2 regions of the Shewanella sp. MF05913 genome follow, and region 2 is predicted to be linked to the other one. Evidence: riboswitches for the same ligand, from Rfam matches in the RefSeq annotation. Region 2 holds a riboswitch; the other holds the start of a gene.
The links. Region 2 has a riboswitch for lysine ahead of lysC (lysine-sensitive aspartokinase 3). Riboswitches for the same ligand answer to the same signal wherever they lie in the genome.
Positions count from the first base shown of each region.

Region 1: it holds a riboswitch for lysine, as region 2 does, so the genes downstream of both, AC19MV_RS13310 (Na+/H+ antiporter NhaC family protein) here and lysC (lysine-sensitive aspartokinase 3) in region 2, are expected to answer to the same signal.

Region 1 is NZ_JCAYNT010000010.1:128,061-144,455, forward strand. It holds gene AC19MV_RS13270 (patatin-like phospholipase family protein) at 1-137, opposite strand, end outside; gene AC19MV_RS13275 (proline--tRNA ligase) at 309-2,024, opposite strand; gene AC19MV_RS13280 (acyltransferase) at 2,142-2,753, opposite strand; gene tsaA (tRNA (N6-threonylcarbamoyladenosine(37)-N6)-methyltransferase TrmO) at 2,758-3,537, opposite strand; gene rcsF (Rcs stress response system protein RcsF) at 3,655-4,050, opposite strand; gene AC19MV_RS13295 (H-NS histone family protein) at 4,191-4,601, opposite strand; gene AC19MV_RS13300 (electron transfer flavoprotein subunit beta/FixA family protein) at 5,037-5,786, shown strand; gene AC19MV_RS13305 (electron transfer flavoprotein subunit alpha/FixB family protein) at 5,788-6,711, shown strand; lysine riboswitch at 7,163-7,378, shown strand; gene AC19MV_RS13310 (Na+/H+ antiporter NhaC family protein) at 7,458-9,017, shown strand; gene AC19MV_RS13315 (thymidine kinase) at 9,172-9,750, shown strand; gene AC19MV_RS13320 (acyl-CoA dehydrogenase C-terminal domain-containing protein) at 9,847-11,637, opposite strand; gene AC19MV_RS13325 (TlpA family protein disulfide reductase) at 11,965-12,462, shown strand; gene AC19MV_RS13330 (cation:proton antiporter) at 12,472-13,665, opposite strand; gene AC19MV_RS13335 (universal stress protein) at 13,998-14,855, shown strand; gene AC19MV_RS13340 (3-oxoacid CoA-transferase subunit B) at 14,920-15,576, opposite strand; gene AC19MV_RS13345 (CoA transferase subunit A) at 15,590-16,294, opposite strand; gene AC19MV_RS13350 (hydroxymethylglutaryl-CoA lyase) at 16,363-16,395, opposite strand, start outside.
Region 2 is NZ_JCAYNT010000006.1:95,694-112,088, forward strand. It holds gene AC19MV_RS09885 (alkaline phosphatase) at 1-51, shown strand, start outside; gene AC19MV_RS09890 (methyltransferase) at 124-1,161, shown strand; gene AC19MV_RS09895 (flagellar assembly protein A) at 1,307-2,974, shown strand; gene AC19MV_RS09900 (DUF4144 family protein) at 3,009-3,383, shown strand; gene AC19MV_RS09905 (site-2 protease family protein) at 3,473-4,615, shown strand; gene AC19MV_RS09910 (succinylglutamate desuccinylase/aspartoacylase family protein) at 4,694-5,803, opposite strand; gene lysC (lysine-sensitive aspartokinase 3) at 5,807-7,186, opposite strand; lysine riboswitch at 7,321-7,494, opposite strand; gene AC19MV_RS09920 (DUF3293 domain-containing protein) at 7,792-8,232, opposite strand; gene arcA (two-component system response regulator ArcA) at 8,912-9,628, shown strand; gene AC19MV_RS09930 (S9 family peptidase) at 9,717-12,011, opposite strand; gene AC19MV_RS09935 (class 1 fructose-bisphosphatase) at 12,185-13,177, shown strand; gene AC19MV_RS09940 (tetratricopeptide repeat protein) at 13,371-14,552, shown strand; gene AC19MV_RS09945 (dicarboxylate/amino acid:cation symporter) at 14,621-15,880, opposite strand; gene AC19MV_RS09950 (DUF7281 domain-containing protein) at 16,232-16,395, opposite strand, start outside.

The sequences.
Region 1 (16,395 bases), on a different contig from region 2:
GCAGAGGTACCGCAAATAATATCAAATGGCACATGATGATTACGCGGATAAAATTGCACTAACGCTTTAAGCACACCAATTTGATATGCCGCTCTAGCGCCACCGCCACCTAAAACTATCGCTGTAGAGACTGCCAATCGATATCCTTAATAGAGTAATAGGAGAAGATATTAGTATGAATTCTTTTGTTATTACATACCAGCTAGCAAAGTACAATACGGTATTCCATCGAAAGTTTATATCAAGCCCAATAAAAAAACGCACTAAAAAGTGCGTTTTTTTGAGTTTGATAATGAGGCTAGCGGCGATTAACCTTTAGCAGCATTTGTCAAAAATTCAACAATTTGGTCGAATGGAATATCTTGTTTCTCACCGGTGCGACGGTTTTTGTATTCAAATACACCCGCATCGATATTGCGATCACCAATTACGACAACATGAGGTAAGCCTATTAATTCCATATCAGCAAACATCACGCCTGGACGCTCCTTACGGTCATCCATTAATACTTCAACACCCGCGTCTGCTAGGTCTTGGTAAAGTTTTTCTGCAATGTCAGCTACGCGATGAGACTTATGCATGTTCATCGGTAAGATACCCACGGTGAACGGGGCAAGGGCTTCTGGCCAAATGATGCCGCGGTCATCGTAATTTTGCTCAATGGCAGCAGCGACTATACGGCTTACGCCGACGCCGTAACAACCCATCAATAACACCTGTGCCTTACCATTTTCGTCTAACACTGTGGCATTCATGGCTTTAGAGTAGTTAGTACCAAGTTGGAAAATATGGCCCACTTCAATACCACGAGCCATCGCATAAGTGCCAAGGCCATCTGGTGTCGGTTCACCTTCAACAACATTGCGGATATCGGCAACCGTTGCGAGCGGTAAGTCACGCTCCCAGTTAATACCAAAATAATGCTTATCTTCTGCATTAGCGCCAGCAGCAAAGTCGCTCATGATGGTGACACTATGATCAATAATAATTGGCATCGTTAACCCAACAGGTCCGATAGAACCTGGGCCTGCGCCAACGGCATCACGAATTTCGGCTTCTGATGCGAACTCAAATGGCGAAGCAACTAATTCAAGTTTGTCCGCTTTGATTTCGTTCAGTTCGTGATCGCCACGAATAACCAATGCGACTAACGGTGCTTCTTCTGTTGCACCTTTAACGATTAATGTTTTGACTGTCTTGGTAATCACTAAACTGAATTGTTCAACAAGCTCAGCGATAGTTTTAGCATTAGGCGTATCCACTAATGTCATTGCTTGAGTTGGTTCTGGACGAGCTTCAGTTGGGATTGGCGATTCAGCCTTTTCAATGTTAGCCGCGTAATCGCTGCCTGTTGAGTAAGCAATTAAGTCTTCGCCGCTGTTTGCAAGCACATGGAACTCATGGGACATGCTGCCACCGATAGAGCCTGTGTCAGCTAATACAGGACGGAACTCTAAGCCCATGCGGGTAAGGATATTGCAATATGCGGTATGCATTGCATGGTACGTGCTGTCCATGGTTTCTTGATCTAAATGGAAAGAATAAGCATCTTTCATTAAGAACTCACGAGCACGCATCACACCAAAACGTGGACGAACTTCATCACGGAATTTAGTTTGTACTTGATAAAGCGTCAGCGGTAATTGTTTATATGAACTGAGTTCTTTGCGCACTAAGTCAGTGATCACTTCTTCGTGGGTTGGCCCCAGTACGAAATCACGGTTGTGACGGTCTTGAAAACGCAGTAATTCTGGGCCAAACTTTTCCCAGCGACCGGTTTCAACCCATAAGTCAGCTGGCTGAACTAGCGGCATTAAGATTTCAATGGCACCTGTTTTGTTCATTTCTTCACGAACAATGGCTTCTACTTTACGCAAAACACGTAAACCAGAGGGTAACCAGCTGTAAAGACCTGATGCGTTACGACGGATCATACCGGCGCGAAGCATTAACTGATGACTAATCACCTCTGCATTAGCAGGGGTTTCTTTTTGTGTTGAAAGCAGGTACTTACTAACTCGCATTACCGATGTCCAAAATAGTAGCTATGAATGATCGTCATTTTAGCACCTGCATCAATGATGTCACCTGCTAATTCGACTCAAAATAAGGCTTTATGGTGCTTTATGAGTATTAGGTGATTATTTATCTCGCCTATCACCAATCACTCGAGCGGGATTGCCGGCCACAATGGCGTAGTCTGCTACATTTTTTGTGACAATACTGCCCATACCTATTACGGCATGATGACCAATGGTTACCCCATCGACAATGCCTGCTTGGGCACCAATCCAAACATCTTCGCCGATAATCACACCTTTAGAGTTTGCGGGTTGTTGATATATTGGAGTATCAGGAGACATGCCATGATTGAATGCATAAACAGTGACATTATTGGCAATACGCGTTTGATGACCTATTTTAATGCCATTTCGCCCGCCATCTAAGCTACAACCATGATTAATCGCTACCTCATTACCTAGGACTATTGGCCCGTGCATGAACACATCTGCAGCAATCATGCATCGATTACCAATGGTGATATCACGACCAGGCTCAGCAAAAAGTTGTGCCTGTGGTGCGATAAAACAATGTTCGCCTATATGAACGGTTTCGAGTTGACTCAGTTGCTGTTGAATTTCATCTTGCCAGGGCTTGGCCCACAACAAGTGTTTAGGTTTTAATGAAAAATACAGCCAAGGCATCCAAGATAAACGCTTTTTGTGCTGACTTTGATAGTCAATCTCTGCCATGACGTTAATCCTTAAGCAGTTCAACTTGAGTCGGTTTCAGCTCTAACACTTCAATTCCATGAGGTGTGATATGCCAAAAAATATCTAAATCATATAAAGCCACTTGGTATAACTTAGGGTCGTCTTTGGCTTTTTTGTAGGCAGGGCGAGGATCTTGAGACAACACACCTTCAATGAGCTCATGTAAGCCCAGGTATTGCTCTTGCGCTGCATAGTGCGCAATTTGTGTCGTTGCAATATCGGTATAGCTGACCGGTATCAGTAACGGTGCGTCCTGGGCTATCCCGCCTTTGGCATCTAAAATGGCATCAGAAAAAGGGATGTAGGGCTTAATGTCAATAATGGGGGTGCCGTCTAATAAGTCCATGCCAGAGATAGCCAAACACACTTTGCCCTTGCGAGTGACGATGCCGTGAAGCTTAACAACGGATTGACCGATGCCATTAGGTCTAAATGTAGAGCGTGTAGCAAATACACCTAGTTTTTCATTACCGCCAAGGCGAGGAGGGCGCACTGTGGTTTTCCAGCCTTGAGCTAAATTCTCATGAAAGCAAAACAATAACCACAAATGAGAATATTGCTCTATTCCTCGAACCGCATCGACATGATTAAACGCGGGTTCAAACTCAATGTACCCTGTCGCATTAACTAAACCGGGTTGACGTGGAATTCCAAACTTTTGTTTATATGGCGTCCGGCAAATAGCAACAGCACTGATTTGGTTGCTAAAAGAAGCATTGGTTTGAGATTTGTCTTTATGAGTGCGTTCGGCATCTTGGGTCATGCAATACCTGAAATAAGCTGATGTAGGAGTAAAGTCCATAAATAACATGATGAGTAATATTGTGATAAATCATGTTATTTATGGTCTAGCGGCTAGGTGATATTACCCTGTTGTGGGTTATTTAACGTCAGCTGTTTTGATTGCCTGGCCAACACAAAGCGCGCGACTGTAGCAGCTATTATCAGGTTCGTTGATCACAAAGCAGCTTTTAACCACAAAACCATTGGCTCCTAAGTCAGCCGCCGCTCGTCTTGCGTTACTGCGTGCATCAGAAATCTGTGGTGGAGTATCTTTGGCGGTTTCTTGGCAAGCTTCGCCTTCAACTAAACCTAATACTTCAAAATGACCTTTAGGTTGAACTTCACCGTCATATAAAACTACATCACCCACTTTAAAATATTCGTTAATAGCCTTACCGTCTAAATTACTTTTGAATACATAATCACTTGCACAGGCAGTCAATAAAAGTGCGAAGCCCGAAAAAACCAATGCGTGTTTAACAGAAAAATTCATAGCCGTAGCCTTTAATGAAAGAGTAGGAATCAACTACTAAGTTTACCTTGTCTTCTGGTGATGATAAAGCTGTCAAATAAAAAGGGCTTACCTAAGTAAGCCCTTTTTTTGGTTAATCAATAAATAGCTTATTGAAAAACTTATTCCATACCAGGAATTAAGAATTCTTTGATATCTTTACCGCTTTCAATTTGGGTTTTGAACACGGTTGGCATACGGCCTTGACCAGTCCATTGAACTAATTCACCGTCAACAGTGATTTGATATTTTGCTGGACGTGGAGCGCGTTTGGCTTTTGCCGCTTTAGGTGCAGAAGTCACATCACCTAAGTCTTCAATTGATAAACCGCTGTTTTCAATTTGCGCTAAAATTTCAGCAATGCGTGCATTACGTTCTGCATTGGCTTCAAGTTCTAATTTCTCTTCATCTTCGCGGTCAGCAATAATTTTTTCTAACTTAACTGCAGTGTCACGTAAATCATCAAGAGACAATTCTTTTACTGCTGCTTTAAAACGACGACCGTGGGTTAAAATATCTAGAAAGTCACTCATGTTGTTTAGTTTCCTAATGATTTATTATTAAAAATAAAATGTTTAAAAGACAAGTTGTTCAACTTACAAGGTAAATTTCAGTATCGCATATGGTTTATTTAGGCCGTTTTTATTAATATTGATGAGATTAAATCCCACAACGTTACCGATACACTGTTTAATAATACTGAATATTAGCGTAATAATAGAAACTATTCGTTATAGGATCAAATTAAATTACCTTTAATGTCTAATATTTTTTATTTAATCTTAATTGTTAACCCTCTATTGTTTAAATGTTGTTTAGTTTGGTTGCCAGCTTGAAGGTAAATAAATCTAAACAAGCGTTTGACTTTTGTTGACGTTAACGTTAACAGGACGTAAAGTAATCCCATCTTGCATTGGCAAACGCCAGTGTGTTGTCCACATACATTGAAGGTGTAGTAAGGAAAACCTATGAAAATATTGGTGCCTGTTAAACGCGTAGTCGATGCCAATGTGAAAGTCAGGGTAAAAGCTGACAACACAAATGTTGATACGACCAACCTTAAAATGGCGTTAAACCCATTTTGCGAAATTGCAGTAGAAGAAGCCGTTCGTTTAAAAGAAGCTGGCATTGCCACTGAAGTGATTGTGGTAAGTGTAGGAGCCAAAGTGGTTCAAGAGCAGTTAAGAACGGCAATGGCACTGGGCGCAGACAGAGCGATTCATATTGAAACTGATGAAGAGCTGGTGCCATTATCAATTGCTAAGCTGTTAAAAGCGGTACAAGAAAAAGAACAAGCTCAATTGATCATATTTGGTAAGCAGTCTATCGATGGCGACAACAACCAAACCGGTCAAATGCTTGCTGCATTAACGGACATGCCTCAAGCAACATTTGCGTCTGAAGTTAAGCTTGATGGCGACATGGTTACAGTAACCCGTGAAATTGATGGCGGCTTACAAACCTTAAAAATGCCTTTGCCCGCTATTGTCACCGTTGACCTTCGTTTAAATGAACCTCGTTATGCTTCATTGCCTAACATCATGAAAGCTAAACGTAAGCCATTAGAAACCTTATCGGTTGCTGATTTAGGTGTTAGCCTCAAAGCTCATCAAACTGTCATTAAAGTGACCCCGCCGGTGGACCGTAAAGCCGGAATTATGGTGTCTTCAGTTGAAGAGTTAGTCGAAAAGTTAAAAAACGAAGCGAAGGTGATCTAACATGGCCATTTTAGTATTAGCGGAACACGATAACGTCAGTTTAAAATCAGATACGGCAAAAGTAGTGAGTGCTGCAGCGGCCATTGGTGGTGATATTCATGTGCTTGTTGCTGGCGCAGATTGTGGCGCAGCGGTTACTGCAGCACAAAGCCTTGCTGGTGTGAGTAAAGTATTGGTTGCAGACAGTGTTGAATATAGCGCGCAACTGGCAGAAAACGTATCGAAACTCGTGGTTGAACTTGCTGCAGATTACGAACATGTTTTAGCTGCGGCAACCAGTATCGGTAAAGATACTTTACCTCGCGTTGCGGCGCTGTTAGATGTGGCACAAATTTCTGAAGTGATAGAAGTGGTCAGTAGTGACACATTTGTCCGTCCAATTTATGCCGGTAATGCATTGGCGACAGTACAAAGTTTAGATGCTAAGAAAGTCATGACAGTGCGTTCAAGTGCGTTTGATGCCGTTGCTGCTACAGGCAGTGCTGATACCGTCAACGTAAGCCAAGTGATTGCCGCTCGGACTGAATTTGTATCGCAAGCCCTAACAGAATCTGCTCGTCCAGAGCTAGGTAATGCTGGCATTATCGTTTCTGGCGGTCGTGGCATGGGCAGTGGCGAAAACTTTGGTATTCTTGAACAACTTGCCGATAAGTTAGGCGCCGCTGTTGGTGCATCACGTGCCGCAGTCGATGCTGGTTTTGTTCCTAACGATTTACAGGTAGGTCAAACGGGTAAAATTGTGGCCCCTGACTTGTACATTGCTGTTGGTATTTCTGGCGCGATTCAACATCTTGCCGGTATGAAAGATTCAAAAGTGATTGTGGCCATTAACAAAGATCCTGAAGCACCGATATTCCAGGTGGCTGACTATGGTCTAGTGGCTGACTTATTTGAGGCTGTGCCTGCATTAAACAATTTAGTTTAATCAGGGCAGTTTGCTCCAGTTAGAGTCACTTATCGCTTGATAGTGTGCTTTCGATAATAAAAGGTTTCTACTTAATCGGTAGAAACCTTTTTTATTGACCGTTTTATGCTGCCATGGAGTTGGTATTAATAAAGAATGCCCCATCAGCTTTTGTTCTGCGGTCTCGCTATTTGAAAGGGGACAACCGTGGCGCAATAGCGACACCTTAATCTAAAACCGCTTGACGTATTCTGAGTAGTCACTTATTTAATGCGGATTGGTATTGGTTGCTGTTTTTGTATCCATTACACTAGTGTGCATTTGATTTAAAAACGTTAAACTAATGCTGTTAGATTGTAGGGAAAGTTAACGTTATTGTTGCTTGTGCTGCAGTTTAGCGCTTATTGCTGGCGCACAATGTGCCATTTATGATTGTATGTCGGCGCTATTTGTAATGTGTGTTTTTACAAGCAGCAAAAGTAGAGGTGCATTGCATAAGAGTCATGTTGAATTGGGTGATGCCAATAATTCAGCATAAAAGGATGCCATGCCGAAATAAATGAGTTGATCGCCCTCATTTGTTGGTGCCGTTCTCGAAAGGGGCTGCACTGTCATAGTGTTTTTATCGACATGATAAAAAAATGATATTCATATTAAATGGGTATGACTGTGGAGTGCTACTAGTAACGTTAACGCATATACTTTCTGTGTATGTTTAGCCTTATTTCTAGTTTTTCCTTATTCGTATTCAACGAAGAAATAATTAAATTATGATAATAAGTTATGCCGATTCGGCACTGTCAGTTTTGCCTCCACTTGTGGCAATTACCTTGGCTATTTTTACCCGTAAAGTGCTGCTGTCATTAGGGGTAGGTATTCTCTTAGGTGCGCTATTGCTAACCGATTTTTCCATGATTGGCAGTGGTGAATATCTTGCCAATACAGTCAGTCAGTTAGTGTGGAAAGACGCAGCCCTAAATAGTTGGAATGTGTATATCCTTGGTTTCTTAATTGTATTGGGGATGATCACAGCATTAATCACGGTAAGTGGTTCAGCGAGGGCGTTTGCTGATTGGGCTAAACGGCACATTCGTAATAAGCGTGACGCCAAGTTAATGACCATGTTTTTGGGCTGCGTGGTGTTTATTGACGATTACTTTAACAGCTTAGTTGTCGGTTCTATTTCACGTCCTATTACTGACCGTTATCATATTTCGCGCGCTAAATTGGCCTATATTCTCGATTCTACTGCCGCGCCTGTTTGTGTGATTTCACCGGTCTCAAGCTGGGGCGCATACATTATTGCACTCATTGGCGGTATTTTAACGGCACACGGTTTTGCTGATGCGGGTCATTTAAGTGTCTTTGTGCAAATGATCCCAATGAACTTTTATGCGGTGTTCTCGTTGCTATTATTGCTATGCGTTGCCGCTTTTAGTCTAGATGTTGGCCCGATGCGCCAGCATGAGCTCAATGCGCTTCGTGGTAACTTATTTGACGAAACTAAAGGCCAACCTCCTGGCGCGGCAACGGATTTACCTGAAGCCGATACCGGTAAAGTGATTGGCCTATTTTTACCGATTGCGATCTTAGTGTTTGCTACCGTGTATTTTATGGTATCAAGTGGCGCAGACTCACTCGCCGCAAGCGAGTTACCCTTTAGCGTATTAGGTGCATTTGAAAATACCGATGTCAGTTCATCACTATTTTTGGGCTCGCTTGTTGGCTTTATTGCTACCGTAGGACTTGCCATTCAGCAGAAAGTCGAATGGTCGATGTTAGTCAAAGGCATGACAGTGGGCGCACGCTCAATGTTGCCGGCTATTTATATCTTACTGTTTGCATGGACGATTGCGAGTGTGATTGGTCAGCTTGAAACCGGTAAATACATGGCAAGTTTAGCCACTGACAATATTCCATTTGCCTTACTTCCAGCAGTGTTATTCTTGTTAGCGGGTATTACTGCATTTTCGACGGGTACAAGTTGGGGCACGTTTGGCATTATGTTGCCTATTGCCGCAGACATGGCGATGGGAAGTGACAGTACCATGATGTTGCCAATGTTGGCTGCGGTGTTGTCTGGCGCGGTATTTGGCGATCATTGCTCACCGATATCGGATACCACTATCTTGTCATCGACAGGCGCCAGTTGCCATCATATTGACCATGTGGTGACTCAATTACCTTACGCACTCATTACTGCGTTTATTAGCTTAGTCGGTTATACCGTTTTAGGTTTTACGGGCTCATTGGTGGCAGGTTTAATTAGTTGTAGTGTGTTGTTTGTTATTAGCATCGTAATATTGCACTTTTGGGCAAAAAAATAATCGTTAGCCCTAAGATTAATCGATAAATACAGCCTGTGTTGCTGTCGTTAAAAATGCCGTACTCATAACGAATACGGCATTTTTGTTTGTCGTTGTCATGTTAAAACAGTTACTATATGCAACATAAACAGACCAACTATTAGGACGCATAATTTTGGCACAACTGTACTTTTATTATTCGGCAATGAATGCCGGTAAATCGACTTCATTACTACAGTCTTCTTATAATTACCGCGAGCGCGGGATGCATACTTTAGTGATGACGGCATCGATAGACAATCGTTATGGTGTTGGCAAAGTATCATCACGTATTGGTATCGAAACAGATGCGCAGATATTTGGTAGTACTGATAATTTAATAGAGTTAATTTCGACGTCTCATAATGAACAAAAAATTCATTGCGTATTGATTGATGAAAGCCAGTTTTTAAGTAAAGAACAGGTGAGGCAGATTACCCATGTGGTCGATAATATGGATATTCCTGTATTGTGTTACGGTCTTCGTAATGACTTCCAAGGAGAATTATTTCCTGGTAGCCAATATTTATTAGCCTGGGCCGACAAATTAGTTGAGCTTAAAACGATTTGTCATTGTGGTCGTAAAGCTAACATGGTCGTGCGTCTTGATCATGACGGTAAACCAATGCGTGAAGGCGAGCAAGTTGCCATTGGCGGTAACGAGAGTTACGAGTCGGTTTGTCGTAAGCATTTTCGTGAGTTTTTGTGGGATTAAATTAAACCTAACTTAACCAAATAAAAAAGCCGCTTCAAGTTAATTGATGCGGCTTTTTTGTGTGTCACTATTTATTAAAATCGGCTTCGGCGAATATTAAAAATCGGCTTCTGCGAAATCAACAATATCAGCACTGCTTGATTCAATTTGTTTGCGTAAACTGCGGGTTTGGCTACCCCAATAGCTCATAAAGAATTGTGCCGTTTTAAGTTTAGCTTGGTAAAAGCTAGCCTCTTCTGTACCTGCTTCTAATGCGGCTAATGATGTTGCTGCAATGCGAGTCCACATCCACGCTAGTGCTGTAATACCAAACAACTGCATATAAGCCATTGATGCTGCGCCAATTAAATCAGGGTTCTTGCTGGCTGACTGCACAATAAAGCCGGTGGCTTTTTCAAGATCGCCTGCCGCATCCATTAACCCTGCAAGATAAGGTTTCATTGCATCATTAGTGGCATATTGCTGCACGAGCTCTTTGACCATGCCAGACCATAGCGTTAATGCCGCACCTTTGTCTGCCAATAATTTACGACCGACTAAATCAAGCGCCTGTACACCGTTAGTGCCTTCATAAATCATCGCGATACGGATATCACGGACAAACTGCTCCATGCCCCATTCATTAATATAACCATGGCCGCCATAAACTTGCTGGGCATCAACACAAGCTTTAAAGCCTTGATCGGTGACAAACCCTTTAACAATGGGAGTGAATAGCGCAGCAAGGGCGGAGGCTTGTTTTGCTTGTGCAGGATCGGTATGACGCTCAGCTTGGTCCAGCCATAATGCTTGTTGGCCCATTAATGCGCGTGTACCTTCATTGAACGACTTTTGTGATAACAGCATACGGCGAACATCACCGTGTACGAGTAATGAATCAGCAGCTTGCTCAGGCTGCTTAACACCGCTTAATGCACGGCCTTGAATACGCTCTTTGGCATAAACAAGAGCATTTTGGTACGCAATATCTGATACGCCTAAACCTTGAATCCCCACGCCTAAACGTGCCTGGTTCATCATGGTAAACATGGCTTTTAGACCTTGATGTGGCGCGCCAACGAGCTCACCGATTGCGCCGTCAAAATGCATCACACACGTTGAATTACCGTGAATGCCCATTTTATGTTCTAAACCGGTAGCACTTAATGTGTTTGCTGCGCCTAGGCTGCCATCTGCATTGACTAAAAATTTAGGCACTGCAAACAACGAAATGCCTTTAACGCCCTCTGGCGCATCGGGTAGGCGAGCTAATACTAAATGAATAATATTGTCGGCAAGATCGTGATCGCCCGATGAAATAAAGATTTTCTCACCACTAATGGCAAATAACTCATCACCCGCAGGCACCGCTTTTGTGCGTAATAATGCTAAATCTGTACCGGCATGAGACTCGGTTAAGTTCATGGTGCCAGTCCATTCGCCGCTGACCAATTTGGCTAAGTACTTTTGTTTCAGCGCATCGCTACCGTGCACATGAATCGCCGAATAAGCGCCATGGGTTAACCCTGGATACATAGCAAAGGCCATATTCGTCGCGGTTTTCATTTCAGTCGCAAAGGTGCCAATCACTTCAGGTAAGCCTTGGCCGCCAAATTCAGGATCGCAAGTTAACGTCGCCCAACCATCTTCTACATATTGTTTGTAAGCTTGCTTAAACCCTTTTGGTGTAATGACCTTGCCGTCAACCAGTTTACAGCCTTCTAAGTCACCGCTGGCATTGAGTGGCAGCATAATGTCGGTGGTAAAGTCGGCAACACCTTGCAAAATCGCATCAGTGAGATCCGCATCTATTTCATCAAAACCGCGTAAATCAGTTTGTTGATAGATATTCAGCAATTCAGACAATATGAATTGATAATCACGCAGAGGAGCTTGGTAAATAGGCATAAGATCATTCCTTGGTTATGGTTAACGCAATGTTGCCAGTAACTAGCTTGTTAATTGTTACTGGTCCAATCAGATGGTGTCAGTGTATATAACATACCCAATTTCGAGTAAAAACTCAGTATTATTTTTACGTAAGCGTAAACTTATTTGTAGGGTGTTAACGTCACGATTTGTTGACTGTGAATATTAATACCCATATTCATCTGTAAAAGATCATATGTCAGCGAATACTAAATGGCTTAAGTCGGGTCTATTGATGTAATCAATAAATAACTTGAATGCGACATAAAGTCAGTGTGCAAGTTAACGCATAACACAGGGCGAGATATGAAGGTATTTGGGTCAATATTGGGGATGTTAATCTTGTTAATGTTGCCGTTGCATGTTACTCATGCCGCGGCGCAGCTTAATGAGTCGGTTGCCGCTAACTTTACGTTATCGACCGCCGATGGCGAGCACGTCAGTTTGAGTGACTATGCTGGCAAGCCTGTCGTCATTCACTTTTGGGCAACTTGGTGCCCTTATTGTAAAAAATTACAGCCCGGTTTAGAAAAACTTCGACTTAAATATCAACATACCGATTTACAGATGATAGGCATCAGTTTTAACGAAGATGCTGATGCAAATCCAGCCCAAAGTTTGCTTGACCGTGGTGTCGGGATGATAACGTTAGTCAAGGGTGATAAAGTGGCCGAGCTATACGAAGTCAAAGGTACGCCCACTACAGTGTTTATTGATCGTAGTGGCCATATTGTATGGATTACGCATACCGCCGATCCAAACGATGTGAATTTAGACAAAGCACTGCAATATATACTGCAATAACGGCGCGGTTTATTTGGCTTTTCGACGTAACGTCAATTTTAACATTAGCGGTCCAACAAGGGTCGTTAAGGCAATCACCATAACTAAAATCGCGAATTCTTTAGCGTGAATGACTCCAAGCTGTCGGCCCATTTCAGCAAACACTAACCCGACTTCACCACGGGGAACCATCGCCGAGCCGACAATACACCGTTCTCGCCAATCGGAACTCGCTGTTAGACCTGCAACAAACTTGGCTGCGACTGCAATTAAGGTTAATCCAAGTAACAGCAGTATTCCCATTAAGCTCAAATCAAGCTGACTAAGATCAAGGCTAATCCCCACGTACACAAAAAAGACCGGGCTAAATAATTGCACCAATGGTTTGGCAGACTCTTCGAGTTTATGAGTAAAAGCAAAAGGGTTTTTAAGATACCGATTAAAGGGGGAGGTGAATTGTCTCGATAAGCCCATACCTACGGCAAAGCCGCCCAAAATGGCGGGTGTGCCAAACCAGTGGGCTAACCAAGCGAAGAGGCAAATTAATGCCATAACGACCATGACTTCATACCCCGGAATACTGGCTTTAAGATGCAACCAGCGGGTTAAATAAATGATGGTTCTCACTAACGGTGGGCTAAGAATGATAAACGCTGCAATCATGGCAAATAGCACTAGAGTTGAGCCAATAGCAAACTCGCCTGATGAGGCAAAGTTAAACAATACGCTTAATAAAATCACCCCAACGATATCGTCGATAACCGCCGCACCAAGAATAATGTGCCCTGCCACACTTTGAGTTTGATTATTTAAGCTTAATACCCGCATTGAAATACCAATGCTGGTGGCTGTGAGGGCGCAACCAAAAAATAATGCGGTAAAAGGAGGAATCGAAAGCCAATACATGCTGGCAATACCACAAGCCAATAACGGCATCGCAATGCCGAGTAGCGCGACACGCATTGCTTTGTGGCCAGAATTAGCCAGATGTTTGATTGAGGTTTCGCAGCCGATATCGAATAACAGCAATATCACACCTAACTCGGCAATGATGGCTAAAGTGCTGTGTGGGGTAACCCAATTGAGCAGTGACGGGCCAATAATGATCCCAGCGGTGACTTCTCCCACCACGCTAGGAAACCCAAATCGTGCACTCAACTCACCAAATAAGCGGCCGCCAACTAGAATGAGAAAAAGTGCCATTACAAAGCTGTCTATTGCCATCTCATTTTCCTTAAGTTGGGCAATATGTATTTGATAGTTTTGGTCTAACAAAGTTGATGTTGATCAATTTTTACACCGATACTTATGCACAAACTTACGCTATTAGCTAAGCTAAAGATAGTTACTAGCTCACGTTTATTGAGAATGTTTTTTGTCTATGTAGCCGCTATTTTTACTTGGCTTTTGATTCAGTGATTGAACAATTGAGCCGGTCAGATTTTGATTAGATGATGAGCAGACTTTTACTGAGATAGCACCGCAGCGATATCAGTATCAGCCAATGTGTTTAGGATGCAAATGAGTCATTAACACGTCCCATAAAGGAGATTTAAATGAACAAAATGTTTGTGATTGCTCAAATGGAAAGCGCGCACACAGATGCTGTTGCGCATGGGTTGGCGTTAGCGAAACAATTAAATAAACAAGCCGAAGTGTTTGCTTATACTTATGCTTATTTAAGTGGTGCCGACCGTGACAACCCAAGGTTGGCCGGAGTGGCCCAAAAAGCTTTGATGACTCAACGAGAAAAACAATTACAAGCCCATTTAGATACGCTTGATGCTGAAGATGTGCCATTACATGTGATTTGGAGTAAATACCTTTTTGAACATGCTTGCAGCCATGCTCAGCGTCATGGTTTTGATTTAATGGTTAAAGCCGTTCACCATGCCGACCATTATTTACCTACCGACTGGCAGCTTATTCGCCATACGACAGTGCCTTTATTATTGCTCACCAACAATCCACTCAATAATGGACAAACGACCTTAATCTCAATCGACTTAGGCACCAGTAACCCTGCCAAACAACGCCTTAATGATGCCGTGATTGCCCATGGAAAGCAGTTTGCTAAAGCGACGGGGACAATGCTACATGTCGCTTACGTACTCAGAATTCCACAAATTGTGCGCGATATGGATTTGCTTGATATTAATGCTTTGGTGAAAAAAGCGTATGCCGAGCATAAACAAAAAATTGCTGAAATAGGTGTTGATGCTGATTGCATGCACATCATTACCGGTGAGCCAGAATTGTGTTTGTTTGAATTAGCCTGTCGCTTAAAAAGCCAATATTTTGTAGTAGGAGCAAGGCAGCGCCAAGGGTTGTTAGGACGAATTATTGGCAATACAGCAGAAGAGATTTTAAGTCGTATGCGCAGTAATGTATTGGTTATCCCAACCGAAGAATAATGTTTAACGACCGATAAAAAAAAGCCCGGTAAAAACCGGGCTTATTGCAAATAACACTTAAATTTTAAAACGTCATTTCTGGGACATGCTCTGGTACCACTAGCTTACCTGCTGTTTTTGTGACAATTTCTTCAACCGACACGCCTGGTGCGCGCTCTAAAAGATGGAATGCACCGTCTTTAATTTCCATAAAGGCTAAATCGGTAATGACGCGTTTAATGCAACCGTAGCCCGTTAATGGCAATTCACATGTAGATAATAATTTCGAATTACCGTGTTTGTCGGCATGCATCATGGTGACAATAATATTATCAGCACCAGCGACTAAATCCATTGCGCCGCCCATGCCTTTAATCAGCTTGCCTGGGATCATCCATGAGGCGATAGAGCCATTAACATCCACTTCAAATGCACCTAGTACCGTTAAGTCAACGTGACCGCCACGGATCATCGCAAAGCTTTCTGCTGATGAAAAGAATGACGCGCCAGCCACTGCGGTAACCGTTTGTTTGCCGGCGTTGATAAGGTCGGCATCAATGTTTTCTTCTGTCGGAAACTCGCCCATGCCGAGTAAACCATTTTCAGATTGCAGCATCACTTGCATGCCTTGCGGAATATAGTTAGCCACAAGGGTAGGGATCCCAATACCTAAATTAACGTAAAAGCCGTCTTGTAATTCTTTTGCTACGCGCTGGGCGAGTTGTTCTCTGGTCAGTGCCATGGTGTTATCTCCCTTATTTCGCAGCTTTGACGGTACGTTGCTCAATACGTTTTTCAAAGCTGGCTTTGATGACGCGGTCAACATAAATACCGGGTGTATGGATATGGTCTGGATCGAGCTCGCCTGGTTCTACAATCTCTTCCGCTTCGACTACGGTAATTTTACCCGCAGTGGCCATCATTGGATTAAAGTTAGCGGCGGTTTTACGAAACACTAAATTACCCATAGTGTCGGCTTTCCACGCGCGAACTAAGGCAAAATCTGCCGTCAATGATTCTTCTAATACGTAATGACGACCTTTAATTTCACGGGTTTCTTTACCGTCAGCTATCGGCGTGCCGTAACCAGTTGCGGTGAAAAATGCCGGAATACCGGCGCCGCCAGCCCGAATTTTCTCGGCCAATGTGCCTTGCGGCGTGAGTATGACATTGAGCTCACCTGACAACATTTGTTGTTCAAAGGTGGCATTTTCGCCAACATAAGAGGCTATCATGGTCGAAATTTGATGTTGTTTTAGCAATAAACCTAAACCAAAATCATCAACCCCAGCATTGTTTGAAATCGCGGTTAAGCCTTTTACACCCAATTTAACCATGTGGTTAATTAAGCCTTCTGGAATACCACACAAACCAAACCCGCCGACCATAATGGTCATGTCGTCATTCAGTCCTGCTAGTGCTTCTTCATAGCTGTGGACGACTTTATTGAATCCTGCCATCTTGTTGTCCTTATTGTTATGTTCACAACGGTGAGTATTTTTCTGCTAACCAGTGTGAGTATATGTGATTATGTTCTGATTGCATTTGCCACTTTAGACCC
Region 2 (16,395 bases):
ATTGCCAATAAAGTGTTTAGTTTGCTACCCGAGTCAGCAGCGAAACCATAATCGTTCGAAACAGCCTTTTGCGACACAAGCAAAGGGCTGTTAATCATTTAATCTTTACCATGAGTAATTCAAGTGCTAACAAATCCGTCTCAAGCATTAATCCGCAACAGTGAACTATTTCAGCAACATAAAGTATTAATACTCAATTATGAAGCTGATACTTTTGCGAGCCAATGCCTAGAGTCTGCAAGCCATGTCACCGCATTAGCATTCGATTTTAACCACCACCAAACACTGTTACCTTACGCCAACAGTACACTAGAATGTTATTTTGGCCATCAACTCCCTGATGCCCTAACAACAGAAAAGTACGATAGCATTATTATCTATTTTCCCAAAGCCAAGCCATTAATGGGTTACTTGTTGCAACTCGCGGCTCAGCACTTAGCCATAGACGGTTTATTGGTGATTGTGGGCGAAAACAAAGGGGGTATTAAATCTATCGCTAAATTAACCCCTGAATACTTCTCCACCCCAATAAAGCAAGATAATGCGCGTCATTGCTTGCTCTACACCTGTTATTTAACCCAAATGTCACCGCCACTTTCAATGACTGATTGGGTTAGCCAATACGCCCTTGATACGCCGCAAGGGCAAATGCAAATTTGCAATCTTGTGGGGGTATTTAGTGAAAAACGACTTGATCAAGGCACCGAGTTATTACTGTCGCATTTGCCCGACGCTCTACAAGGTAGAGTATTAGACTTTGGCTGTGGTGCCGGGGTGATAAGCGCGGCATTACTCAAAGCAAATCCACTGTTAAACATTGAATGTATTGATATCAATGCCATGGCACTCGAGTCTTGCCGGCTCACTCTTGCGGCAAACAATATGCAGGCGAATGTGTATCCGTCTGATGGATTTAATCAAATCAATGGCCAGTTTAATGGCATCATCTCTAACCCACCATTTCATGATGGATTAACCAGCACGACCGACATCGCCACGCAATTTGTTAAACATAGCGCAAGCAGCTTAGCGCCTAAAGGTGTTTGGCAAATAGTGGCTAATCGACACTTGCCATATTCAGATACTATCGCTACCTATTTTGGCAGTGTGAATGTATTAGCAGAAAATAATAAGTACAAACTGTATTTTCATCAGCGTTAATGCAGGTTTACTGCTGGAAATGGACTTCAATATCAGCTAAATTGATTCAAAGGCAAAATGGCGCACACTTTTAGGTCATTTTCACTGTTAATCTATTGCCTTCGTTTTAAACCATAATAAAAATAAAAACAAAACAAAGGATGTTATGTTAGAGCCCTCAGTCATAGCGCTAAGCGCAGATAAATCAAAAGCAGAACTCCGTGTAGTTCCCAATACTCATGGCCCGTTGTCGGCAGAAGACATTCATACTTTACTCACCCAGCCCAGCTTTGCCATGTTGTATCCTATTGAACCTGCAATTATTAAAGCCATAACCGAAGTCAACGCGTTATGTGGTCAAAAACCGGGTGATCATGAATTATTTTTTGCGATTGCCGAGCGTAAAGACGGGTCGGTCAATATCACTGTTAGTGACGATAAAATGCATGCCAGCATGAAAATCACCTCGGCATGGGGCGGTAAAGACATGACCCTGCCAGACATCCTCAATATGCTCAAAAGCAAAAAAATCAAAATGGGCTTAAGCAAGCCAAAAATCATGGCATTAATGCAGCGCTTATCGATTTTGCCTCCTGGCGAAAGTTGTGAGGGAGTCATTGCTTGTGGAAAAGCAGCCATAAATGGTGAAAATGCAGTTATCACCAGAAAGGTGGCGTTAGCGCGTGAGCGCTTGTTGCAACCACAAGAGCGTGAAGACGGCTCAGTCGATATGCGCAATTTAGGTGCATTAATCACCGTGAAACCCAATGACCTATTAATGGTAAAAGTTCCTGCAACAATTGGCACGCCGGGGTTTAATGTTCACGGAGATATACTGCAGCAAATTCCTGGAAAAGATAAACCAATGGAACCTGGTACCGGCACCAGCTTGCACCCGAAAGATCCTAATAAGCTCATTGCAACCTTGTCAGGCCAACCCGTTGAAAACCGCAAAGGCATGCAAGTAGACGACATGCTGCAAATTAAAGATGTAGATGTACGCTATGGGCACGTCAATTTTAAAGGCAGTATTCTCATTACCGGCGATGTACATGAAGGCATGGAAGTCAAAGCCAGTGGCGATGTGACTGTTATGGGGTTTGTTGATTCAGCCAGTATTGAAGCTCACGGCGATGTGATTATCAGCAAAGGTGTCATAGGTCGTTTAATTAAAGACCAAGAGCTCAGCACTAGCATAAAAGCAAGCGGACAAATTTGCGCTCAATTTGTGCAATACTCGCGACTTGAAGCCCAAGGCAATATTTTAATTACCAAACAATTACTTCATAGCAATACTACCTCTGGCGATAGCATTACGGTGAGCGATGCCCAGTCAAGACGAGGTGACCTCATTGGAGGTATCGCAACTGCAGCAAAAGGCATTAGAGCCATTGCTTTTGGCGCAACGGCTGGCACCAAAACAGAAATCTATTGCGCTATGAACCAAGGTGAATTAAAACAACAACTTAAAGATTTAGATGATAGCATTAAAGGCATGGTAGTCGCGGGATTAGAACTCGAAGCTCGATTGCGTAAATTGCCTCCTAAAACTGAATGGCAAAGCGATGCTGGCATGATTGAACAAGTTAAAATGATGCTCGATCAAAAAAATCAGATGGCAGCTGAGCGAATTAAAGAAGAAGTGGAGTTCACTCAACATCAGAACGAAGTTGAGGGCTATTTTGATCATTACTTTATCAAAGCTGAAAAGCACATTTTTACTAACGTCGAAATCCACATCGGTAATGCATTTAATCGCACTCAACGCGAGCATGGCCCATGTATTGTCAAAAACGTGAATCAAGAAGTGTCCTACGATTACAGTAACCGCTAACCTGAACAACACTCAATAATGAGACCGCCACATTATGCAACAAATACATTGGCCAGCATTTTTAAAGTTTGATCAAGATGATGAGCTAATGTATCTAGCAAATCATCAAGATTGGTTAAGTTTTATTTGCGCCAATCAATATACTGTTTGCGTACAAGACACATTGATTGACAGTAGCGGCGACGTTTATCTTATCGCAAAGCCACAACCTGAACACAGCTCAGTCGACACGAGTGTGGCACAACTGCCACACCTCGTAAAACAACCTCTCCCCATAAGCGTATTACAAATGCTGCCTTTGGTGCGCCAATTCGGTCAGTTTCAAGGACACTGTTGCAGTGCAAAAATCGTTTTCACCACAATTGAACAAGGTATTGCCACTGTTGCTGAATTAGAACAGCTTTATTAGCCAATAAAATCACCTTGCCCATTGAGCATCAAACAGCGCTCTGGCAAAATGCCCGCATACTCACCGTCTATAAGCTCTGAGAATCCTTAATGGAATTACTTAATATTGAATGTCTTGGTAAACGCTTACGCCTAGAAGGCTCTATTGCAGGCTGGCAGCAGTTATATTGGGATAATCAACTGGTATCACAAAAGTCAGCGAGCGCGAGCGATCAAGCTTTTCACATTCACTCGTTTGAACTTGCTCAACAACATACTGTACCGCTTAATGAAGACGATATTATTGATGCGCCAACAAGCGTCACATCGCAAACCAAAGCAATTCAGATTCGATTAGAGATTGATGTTAACTGGCAACCCTTTCAGCTCGACTATTGCTTACTGGTTGATGAAGAACAAATCACTCAAGGCAAGCGCAGCGTCAGTGACATAGAAAAACAAACGCCCGAAGTTCCGGTCGCTAAAACGCAAAAGCTCAGTATAGTCGGCTTAGCATCTTTGGGATTCAAACTCCTCAAAAGTGCTAAAGTGATTAAAGTGTTGTTTGCTGGTGCCAGTGTGGCAGCTTACTCTTGGTTATTCTCACTAGAATTTGCATTGGCACTTATCGGCTGTTTAGTATTTCATGAATATGGCCATATTAGGGCCATGAAACACTTTGGCATGAAAACAAAAGGCATTTACCTTATTCCGTTTGTCGGCGGATTGGCCTTAAGCGATGAGCGTATTAATACTCGTTGGCAAGATGTGTATATCTCGATTATGGGGCCGACTTTTGGACTGATTTTATCCGTCATTAGTTTAGGCCTGTACTGGATCACCGGTAATGTATTTTTTGCCGGACTCGCCAGTTTTAACGCATTGCTGAACTTATTTAACTTATTGCCGATTTTGCCACTCGATGGCGGTCATATTTTAAAGAGTATTAGCTTTTCAATGAACAGCCTGGTCGGCCTAATAGCCTGTATTTTAGGAGCCGCTATAGGGGTATTTATCAGCTATAGCCTAGGCCTTGCTCTATTAGGATTTTTACTGCTGATTGGTAGTGTTGAAATTGTATTTGAATGGCGTGGCAGGCATCAAAGCCATCTGCTGCCGCTCGACCGTTACGGACAAATATTCTCAACAGTGTGGTATCTGTTAACGGTAGCAAGCTTGGTGGGTATCATTTGGTATTTTGCAAGTTCTGGTGACGACATGCTGTCTATTCCACTGCAAATCCTTGGCAGTTAAGCTCAAGGCCTCTCGTGCATCTTCATTCCGTCACAGACAAAAACGCCTGCAAAATGCAGGCGTTTTTATTATTTTCGCTTATAACCTAAACACATTGGTCATCACTTTATACAACTCAGTACCTTGATGCACAGATGCGGAAGCAAAATGCAAAATAGGCACACAATCCATTGGCAAACTAATCACTTGATGCGCGTCATCGGTGCCATACAAATCCATACGTAATATATTCACTAATGGTTGTCCGGCATTAAGTGGCTGGCCAACTACTGCGCAATATTCAATTAAACCCGCTTTAGGCGCATGAAACTTTTTATAGTCTTTTAAGTAGCAGCCAAAGCGCGCCATTTGAGCTGGCTCGACTTTTTCACGGATCACCCCTCGATGACTTAAATACGCCAAAATACCTTTTGCGTCTTCCAATGCATCAGCTAAATCAATACGCTCCTGGCTAGCCAATTCTAGCGTAAACGCTGACACGGGTACCGTAAAGTCACGCCCTTGTTGAGCGGCAAAATCGGTTAACTGCCACCAAGGACAAAATGCCGCTTCATCCATCGCGCCACCAAAACTATTGGGAATAACCAAGGTGTAGGGAATAGAGAAAAAACGTGCAGCATCAATGTCATATTCAGGACAATATAAATGCTTACAAGACTTAGGCCCAGTATGTAAGTCCAGCACAATGTCAGCCTGATGTGCCATAGATTGTAAGCTTACGGCTAGCCTATGGCCTGTCGTTATCCCAAAAGGCTGATTAAGCCTTGCTTGACACGACTCAACTAACATCACTCGATAGGCATCGAATAACGCGGCATTACTCAAGTGTTGATGCTTTGCATACCAGGTAGTTAAATCGACTTTATGGTCAAAATATTCACGATTCCAATTCACCCCAGTAATGGGGTCGAACCGGCCTAAAGTAAACTCACCACTTTTTTGATTTATGCCCAGCGGATTAGCCAAAGGTGCCAGCTTGATATCCCCTAGTACGTCATAGTCTTCAAGTAAGGTCATCAGCTGATAAATCACTGCATTACCTTGTACTTCAGCGCCGTGAACATTGGCCTGAATGTAAACACTCGGCGCAGACGCTTTAGCACCCATAAAATCATAAAGCGGTATGGTGAGCGCTTGCCCTGTGGCAAGCTCCCCAACTTGTATATTCGACTGTATTACCTTGCTCATCAATTACGACTCAAACAGATTTTGATGTAAAGCATTAACCACTTGCGCCGCTTCAGATTCAGATACCAATACACATAAATTATGTGGGCTCGCACCTTGGCAAATCATCCGCACATTGTGGTTTTCAAGCACTTTAAAGACGCGACTGCAAATACCTGCGGTAGAGGCAATGCGATTACCAATAATGGCAATAAGCGCTAAATTATCCTCAACACGGACACGACAATGTTGCGATAGCTCTTGCAGTAATGGCTCGCTCAATAAGCCTTGGCCACTCGAATCTGAACCGGTTTTATCCAGCGTTAACGACACGTTCACTTCTGAGGTTGTAATTAAATCTACCGAGATTTTATGACGTGCAAGTGTTGCAAAGGTTTCCGCTAAAAACCCCTGTGCGTGGAGCATTTGCAGGCTATGAAGGTTTAATAACGTTTGATCGCGACGTAATGCCACCGCGCGAAAAACGGGCGTGTCTTCAACTTGATGACGGATCCATGTACCGCCCATTTCAGGCGCTTTGCTGGAACCTACAAACACCTGAATTTTTTGTCTTACCGCAGGTAAAATGGTCGCTGGGTGCAATACTTTAGCGCCAAAAGTTGCCATTTCAGCCGCTTCATTAAAGCTGATCTCTGGAATGGGGCGTGCATTAGGTGCCAACCTTGGGTCGGTAGTGTAAATACCGGCAACGTCAGTCCAAATCTCTACCGCTGTGGCACTTAATGCTTCGGCAAGTAGCGCTGCAGAATAGTCACTACCGCCTCGGCCTAAAGTGGTTGTGCGCCCATCTTGATCTGCACCAATAAAACCTTGAGTGACTATCACATAATTCGCCAGCAACGGCTTTAACAAGTCACCAGACAACGAGGCTATGGCTTCAATATGAGGTTCTGCACGGCCAAAATGACTGTCGGTGCGAAGCACCTGGCGCACATCAAAATGATCCGATGCGGTGCCCTTTTCACGAATTACCGCAGAAAACAAAATCGATGAACATTGCTCACCGGTTGAGAGCAATTCGTCCATAATCGCCTTGCTGCGATCAAGTTCTAACGACTCACTTAATACCGACATGCGGCTTAGAATTTTATCGATGCTCGCGGCTACATCTTGCGGGCGCCCTAACTCATCTAAAATGGCATATTGAATTTGTGCAATTTGCTTTAACAACGCTAAGCGGCGCTCGTCATTCACATTTGCTTGAGTTAACTCGACCAGTAAATTGGTTACGCCACTTGACGCACTGACCACCACTAAACGGGTGGCAGGATTGGCTAACACAATGTCAGCACAACGACTCATCGATGCATAATCAGCAACAGAGGTACCGCCAAATTTGGCGACGACTAATTCTGGACGAATATCTTGAGAAACAGTGCTCATACGAATGCCTCCGCGGTTGGCGAAAGACGACAAAATAAGAAATAATTGACTAACATGATATACACTCCGAACACACTACGTTCGAAGAGCCTGGTGCTAAGATAACGCACCCTTAAAGAAGGGAAACAGCAATCATCACCAGAAGCTCTCCACCAAAAAACAGGTGACAATCGTTAGGATTCAGCCTAAACGACCGATATCAATGTGTGCCACACAATTTGATACCTCGGCGCTAATCTCCATCATAAGTTGTCATCGGATTGGCATCCTCAAACTTACTACCTAGTTAACGCTCCTCTTCTGTGCCTCCCGAAGGAGGGACTTGAAAAATAGCAACAAACCCACTAACAAGTCAATCAACAATCGTTGTAAAAATACGCTATTTTAATTTTATTCATCTTTGTGGCGAAGATGACGATCAAGGAGACTTATCTTCACAATCTCAAAAACATCATTTTAGATTGTTCATAATGATGAAAAATAGCCATTTTTATGGATTAAACAGCCTTCAAAGGCAAAATAAAGAGACAATTGAACTTTATTGTCTTAATTAAAGATCCAAAAAATTAAATGATCCACAGTTTTATGCACTTAACAGCTAAACACTACAGGTGCGAACTAATATCAGGCAACTCATTAACTAAGCGTAAACGCTGATTAAAAGCTCCCATATCGACTTCTGGCATCAGCGGATCAATGCAGGCAATAAGTGATAACAATCCTTGATTAACATAATATATGGCATGTTGATTAAATTCTCTACCCAACTCAAGCGCCTGTTCTTTATCAATAAAAATAGCCCAACTTTTTTCCATATGCGACAAATCAGGTGCTGCACCAATGAGTGCTCGGTATGGACTGTTGTATTGTTGAATTTTGGATTGGAGCTGACGATCTAGTAAACGATTTTGGCTCGGGGAGAGTAATAAGCCACTGGGGTTGTGGGCGGTAATAATAGCAAACGGGAAATCATGAGAAAGGCGTTGAGTGAACAAAAAATGTGTACTTTGATAGTGATGCCACAGTGTATCTATAACATTTTTCATAATATTAATTCGTCAATTAAACCAAAATCAGTTTAGCAAAGCCTTATGAATTCTTAAAGGTTTGTGATGTCAGTCACAAGCATAATATTTATTTACCTTTAAATATCATGGTATTAACAACATTAATCTTTCATATACTTGACTGTTATATTAATTTTTTAACATTTAATTTGTTAACAAATGCCTAAAACGAGTACAATAACGTCACCTACTAGTAAAGCACTGTAGTGAAACCAATAACATCGCTTGCTAAATGTATCGAGGGCTGGCGTTTAAAACGCATTTATTGGTAATTAATCACAATTTTGTGTGCTTAGTTTACACCTGAACGTTTTATGTTCTACATTTGATAAAGCAAAGGGATAAACAGTAATACGTATAAATAAGTTTGCAACATATGGAACTATCTCTATAAATCGTATTCATAGTAGTAAGCCTTTTGGCAAATTTTTTACTTATTATGCAGCTGCATATTGCATTGCGTAATGAGCGTTAATATACGCAAGACAACTCAGTAACCATACATAGCGTTACATCTTACGAGTTTATAAGAGTGTTTTATTCAGGGCAGACATAGATAAACACCAAAAAAATACTGGAGTATCAGCGTTAATTAATGCGCGATTACAACTTACTAGCCTATCGCTAGAATCGAATTTTATAAAATTAGGTAAATATCATGCAAAACCCACACATTCTGATTGTTGAAGACGAAGCAGTAACCCGTAATACATTACGCAGTATTTTTGAAGCTGAAGGCTATGTCGTTACCGAAGCTAACGACGGCGCAGAAATGCACAAAGCCATGCAAGACAATAAAATTAACCTAGTGGTTATGGACATTAACTTGCCAGGTAAAAACGGATTATTACTTGCTCGCGAATTACGTGAAATTAATAACATCGGCCTTATTTTCTTAACCGGTCGTGATAACGAAGTTGATAAAATCCTTGGTCTTGAAATCGGCGCCGATGACTACATCACTAAGCCTTTCAACCCTCGTGAATTAACGATTCGTGCTCGTAACCTATTAACGCGAGTTAACAGTGCTGCGGCTGAAAGCGAAGAAAAAGGTTCGGTTGAATATTACCGTTTCAATGGCTGGAGCTTAGAAATTAACAGCCGTTCATTAGTGAACCCACTTGGTGAGTCTTATAAGCTACCACGCAGTGAATTCCGTGCGATGCTTCACTTTGTTGAAAACCCAGGTAAGATTTTAACGCGTGCTGATTTATTATTAAAAATGACTGGCCGCGAATTAAAGCCGCATGACCGCACTGTTGACGTGACAATCCGTCGTATCCGTAAGCACTTTGAAAGCTTAGCCGATACGCCAGAAATCATCGCGACTATTCACGGTGAAGGCTATCGTTTTTGTGGTGACTTAGAAGGCTAATCTAATCTTTTAAGGTTACCCAATAAAAAACCAGGTGATTAACCTGGTTTTTTTATGCCCGCTTTTAGCGATTTACTCACGACATATGTTATTTCAATTGCTGGTCTAAAAATGCAGCTAACGATTTATATAAGTGATTACGCACTTTCTCACCGCGCATGGAATGCTTAGACCCAGGGTAATCCATCATCTGGAATAATTTACCTTCATCTTGCAATGCTTTGTATACTCTCGTGCTGTTTTCAAACAATACGTTATCATCCGCCATGCCGTGGTACATCAACAGGCCTGATTGATAATTTTTGACGTATGGCAAAATACTGCTGGCATCATAACCTTGTTTATTGGTTTCAGGATCCCCCATATAACGCTCGGTATAATGGGTATCGTATAAACGCCAATCAGTTACAGGAGCCCCTGAAATGGCTGCTTTAAAATAATCTGGCGCCTTAAATTGGCTCATTAATGCCATATAGCCGCCGTAACTGTGACCATAAATTGCCACATTTTCGCCATCAATAAATGGCAGGCTACGTAAGTAATCAACACCCACTTTTTGATCGTTTACCTCGGCATCCCCCATATTTTGATAAATCACATACTCAAACTCAGTGCCACGATGGGCCGAGCCACGGTTATCTAATTGGAATACGGCATAACCTTGCTGTAATAAGTACTGGGTAAAATAATCCGCCTCACTCCAGCTGTTCACCACCAACTGTGCGTGCGGTCCACCATAAACACGTACTACAACTGGATACTTTTTATTAGCATCAAACGGTACAGGTTTAAATAAACGGTACATTAATGGCTGACCATCTTCTGCCTTTAATTGGCCAAACTCAGGCATTTGCCATAAGCCAGCCAAATCATATAAAGGATGATTTTGATTAATCTCGTTTTGCTCAACCCAGGCTAATAATTTACCCGAGTCATTGTGTAAGCTGATCTGTGGCGGTTGCTGGAGGCTATTAAAATAATCTAAATAAACCGGACTCTTATCGGCAAATACCGCAGCATGTATTCCAGCCGTTTGGCTAATTCGCTCGATTGAATCAGCGCCCTTTTGCAAATTAACCCGATATAAGTGACGCTCGACGACACTGTCTTTACGACCACTAAAATACACCCAGCCGCTGGCCTCATCGACAAACTCAAGTGCATCAACGGCCCAGTCACCTTGGGTTAATTGCCTAAGCAGCTTACCTTGTAAGTCGAACAAATACAGATGATTAAACCCATCTCGCTCTGAGCCCCAAATAAAGGCCGACTGCTGCTTTAAAAAGTGCAGGTCATTATTCAGATTTACCCAGGCTTTACTGCGCTCTTCAATCACGGTGTTAGCCTGGTCAGGTTGACTTAATGCAGCAATGCGTAAGTCTAGTGTTTGTTGATCACGACTTTGCCACTGAAAAGACACATGCTTGCTATCAGGTAGCCAATCAACACGCGGTAAATACATGTCTTTTTGCTTGCCTAAATCAATCCAGTTGATGCTCTTATCCTGTAAAGTAACCACACCAAGGGCTATTTCAACGTTCGCTTTACCTGCATAAGGATAGCGTTGCTCAGTTAATTTAATGCCGTCGGCATATATTTCATTACGGGTGACTAACTCAACACCGGATTCATCAATGCGCGTAAACGCGATTGCGGACTCATCGGGTGCCCACCAATAACCTGTCATGCGGTCCATTTCTTCCTGGGCGACAAACTCCGCCATGGCATTTTTGATCGCACCTTTGCCATCGGTGGTTAATGCGACGACTTTTTGAGTGTCTAGCGCTAACACATAAAGGTTTTGATCGCGTACAAACGACACATAACGACCTTTAGGCGACAAGCGCGCATCTGTTGCAAAGCCATCACCGGTGTTTAGTTCTGTGACTTTATTGCTAGCCACATCATACAAATACAATTGCCCAGCGGCTGGAATTAAAATACTTTGGCTGTTTTCAGACCAAAAGTATTCCATGATCCCTTCACCGTAAATACGCTGACGTTCACGGCGGGCTTTTTCTTCATCAGACAGTTCGCCACCCGCTAATTGATCGGCATTGATCAATATGCTGCGCTGGCCTGTCGCAATGTTCATTTGCCATAAGTCGTAAAAATGTTGGTTATCGGCACGACTCGATAAATAGGTCACTCGCTTACCATCAGGAGACAAAGCAAGTCCGCGCGGACTCGATCCAGCCAAAGCTGGTGAGGCATGGATACGCTCTATGGTCAGTGGCGTGTTATTACCTTTTATTGCGGTTAACGGTGCGGTAGTTAATGGGATCATTGTACTGCCTTGCGCTGCTTGAGAAATTTGACTAGTAAAGAGTAATGGTGCGGCAGTCATTGCCACTAAAGCATGCTGCTTCCATGTGGTTGTCATTATTATTAATCCTTGGGGGCAATCAATCAGCCAACATTCTGCCTGAAATTACTGTAAAACCAAAACCTCAGATAACAATCGCTGAAATTAGCGTCATTGTGGGGTATGATTTGCTCATAAGAATTAAATTTAAAACATAGACCTTAACCTCGCAAAATCTCATAGGAAAAATAATGCAGACTTTGGCCCAAACCCTCAGCGCTCAAGCGGTAAATGCATCTTTAACGCAATTGCTATTTACCTTAGCGGAAACCTCAATCGCCATTAGCGGTTCAGTTCGACACGGCGCGTTAGCGGGTGTACTAGGTGCAACAGAACAAGAAAATGTTCAAGGTGAAACCCAGAAAAAACTGGATGTCATCACTAACGACATGCTTAAAGATGCCTTAAAGGCTGACACGACAGTGCGCGGCATTGCCTCTGAAGAAGAAGATTATGTTGTAGAAGCTAACGCTCAAGGTAAATACCTAGTGAGTTTTGATCCATTAGATGGCTCATCTAATATCGACATTAATTCACTTGTTGGCACTATTTTTTCTGTGTTACCTGCACCTGCTGGTGAGTTTAGCGAACAAAGCTTTTTACAAGCTGGGCGCAAACAAGTTGCAGCAGGTTACGTGCTTTACGGCCCATCAACGATGATGGCGCTTACCACAGGCCAAGGTACTCAGTTTTATACTCTTGATCCAGACAGCCAAACATTTTTATTGACTGACGACAATGTACAAATCACCCCAGATACGGCTGAGTTTGCCATTAACATGTCAAATCAACGCTTTTGGGAAGCGCCAATGCAAACCTACATTGCCGACTTGTTACTGGGAAAAATCGGTCCTCGCGAGCAGTCTTTTAACATGCGTTGGATTGCCGCTATGGTGGGTGACGTGCATCGAGTTTTGTGTCGTGGCGGTATTTTTACCTATCCAACAGACAACAAAAACCCAGCTAAACCATTCAAATTACGCCTAATGTACGAAGCCAACCCAATGGCACTGCTTGTTGAGCAAGCTGGTGGTAAAGCCTCAACAGGTTACGAGACTATTTTGGATATTCAACCAACTGAAATTCATCAACGTGTTGCGGTGATTTTAGGTAGCGCGAATGAAGTCGATACCTGCTTGAGCTATCATGGTATTGATTACAGTGAAGAGCCATCAATTGACTAACTAATCCGTCTTCAAAAAACCGCCAAAAGGCGGTTTTTTATTTTTACGCTGTATTTAAATAAAGTATTCGACACGCCCTTCAACACAAAACCTCCTAAGCCATAACAACACAAAAGATAAAAACAGGTTTTCTTTACAATAACTTAATTAACCACTAAGTTACTTCATTCGATATTGATAAAGGACTATCGCAATGCCACAGGCACCGACCTCAAATACATATAAATACTTTAGTGCCGTAATAATTTTGCTGCTGATTGGTATTGGTGCTTATGTTTACTTGTCCAACATAAAGCCCAAGCCACTGGCATCTGGCGCGGTATTGGTTCTTCCTGTTAAGATTGTTACCCCACCCATAGATGGCGATACTCAATGGAATGCCTATGCCGCTATGGATGTGCTTATTCACCAGTTAACACTGGGTGTGAGTTACCCTCTACTGCAAGCTGAAGATGTCATTAATATCACTTCGCGGCTCGCTCAAACCGATAACGTTAGCCCTTCTGACATTAACAAAATCATGGCGATATCGGGTGCGGTATTAGTCATCGAATCCAGTGTGAGTATGCTCAAAAATCAGTACCAGCTCAGTTACACATTACATAGCCAAAGCCAAAGTGACAGCACCAGTATTAGCGCTGACAGCATCAATCAAGCATTGGCGTCAGCAGCGAAAGCTATCACTCATCAACTAAACCCTGAAAGCAAACAGTCAGTTAACGACTACCACTCTCAATTGCATTCTACACAATTAGTGCAGGCCATCGCATTGAGCCAACAAGGTGATTTACTCGGTGCCGAGCAGCTTTTATCTGAGGTCATTCAAGACGCACCTAATAACCTGCTTGCTAGCCGCCTATTAGGTACTATTCAATTACAACAGCAACAATTTGAGCAGCTTAATAAGACATTAACAACGGCAATGGGTATTGCTGAGCATCAGAACGAATACCGAGAATTAGCCCAACAAAGATTATTATTAGCCCACAGTTACATCGAAACGAACAAAATTGAGCAAGCTTTAGGGGTGCTCAACCTCGCCAAAACCAATGCTGCTAAAGTTAAAGATTGGGTCACATTAGGTTATATTTATCACTTAGCGGGTACTATCAATCAACGAATTGGGCGTAATAACGACGCTAGAGAGCAGTTTAAAAAAGCCATTGAATATCATCAAATGATGGGTTATCCAATAGGTCAAAGCCAGGCTCTTAACGATTTAGCTGAGCTTGAGATCGTCGAATTTAACTACCCGCAAGCTTACCGATTAATTAATCGATCATATGAATTAGTCGCCCATCGTGGCTTAGATGATTTAGAAAATACCACATTCAAAATTATGTCTAATATTGAAAACAAAATGCAGCATAGATAATACTTCTAATAGTCATAACAAAAACGGCCTGCAATGCAGGCCGTTTATGTATGACTCACTCGCTAAACTTATTCTTTCGCTACGACGACGCAGTCTTGACTCACTTGGTACTTCTTTTCTGTCTGATCGACAATGGTGAGGACAGCGGTGTCGCCCACGACGTTACATGATGTCAGTACCATATCAATAATACGGTCAAGGGCGGCCACAATCACAAACGCTTCAACCGGTAAGCCCATTTGATAAATCAACACACCAATCATCACCATGCCACCGCCAGGTACACCACCAGCGCCAACAGAAAGCAAAAATACGCTAAATAATAGCGAAGGGATTTGGTCGTTACTGATTGGCATACCAAACGCATTGGCGACAAAGAAAATGGCGATAGTAATATAAATTGATACCCCACCCATGTTCATTGTTGCCCCTAACGGCACACCAAATCCCGCCACAGCCTGACTTACGCCAAGTTTGTCGGTTAAGGTGCGCATCGTTACCGGAATGGTGGCATTAGAGCTTGCTGTTGAAAGTGAAAACAGGATTTGCTCTTGGGTTTTATCACGGAAGGTTTTCGCCGACACTGGCGTAAACACGCTAACAGCAATAGGGTATACGATAAAAATCCAAATCAGTAATAGCGCTAAAATCAATACTAGGTATTCAACCACACTGACAAAAATTTCAGGTTCTAAGGTAGCGCCTAGTTTAAACATCAAGGCAAATACACCGTATGGTGCAAGACTCATCACCAATCCAATTAAGCGCATCATGATTTTATTGGCTGTTTGAAAGCCTTTGACTGCGCCCGCGACCGATGTGCCCATTGATTTCATTACACCGCCCATTAGCAGCGCCATAAAAATCACTTGCAACATGTTGCCAGAGGTAAACGCTGAAAAAGGATTGTTAGGCACAATGCTCACAATAAGTGACATTAAATCAGGCAGTTCTGTTGCGGTAATATCGACCGAGCCGCTGCTAGACATATCAACGCCCTTGCCTGGCTCAAATATCATTGCCACTGTAAATGCCGCAAGAATCGCGACAACGGTGTTAATAATGTAAAAACCAAAGGTTTTGCCACCTAAACGGCCAAAGCTTTTTAAATCTTGTAACTCACACACGCCGCAAACAATACTCACAAACACTAATGGTACAACTAACATCATGATCATATTAACGAACATGGTGCCGATACCACTTGCAAATGTAACAAGTGTCCCACCAAAAAAGGCGTTGTCGGCGAGTGAAAATTGCACAATACTGCCGAGTAGCACGCCAAAAAATAGACCAATAAAGATCCGTGCTGAAAGTGATTTTGTCATGTATTAATTTCCCATTCGAAATGGCAACTTCTGTTGCTGATTATTGTTATACCAATCCTGGTGCTTATTCTTTTCGAGCGTTGAAATACTGAGACATCGCGCAATATATTTCAATCACCTTATCAACAAAAGTGACCACTTAATGAGCGTTTAACTGTTTTTAAATATAAAAGACAATAATAACAATCGATTACATAATAAATAATGAGTTGCTAATGGTGTAACCAGTGAGGATACAAGAAAGAAAACCGTATCAAATAATCAATTTGAACATATTTCGTACAATACAAGAGCACTCTGTACAAAAATCATTGAACATTTTTGTCCGATAGGAGGTTAAGACATTAGATATTATGAATGGATTTTTAGTAAGCTCAGCGGCAATGACTTTGCCAACATATGCTGTTGTTTAATGCTGACACGGTTACGGCTCAACCACTGGATTAATGATACCCATTGAGATGTGAATACCATCGAAGTTACAGTACCTTGCGACAAAATATTGTTTAAATAAG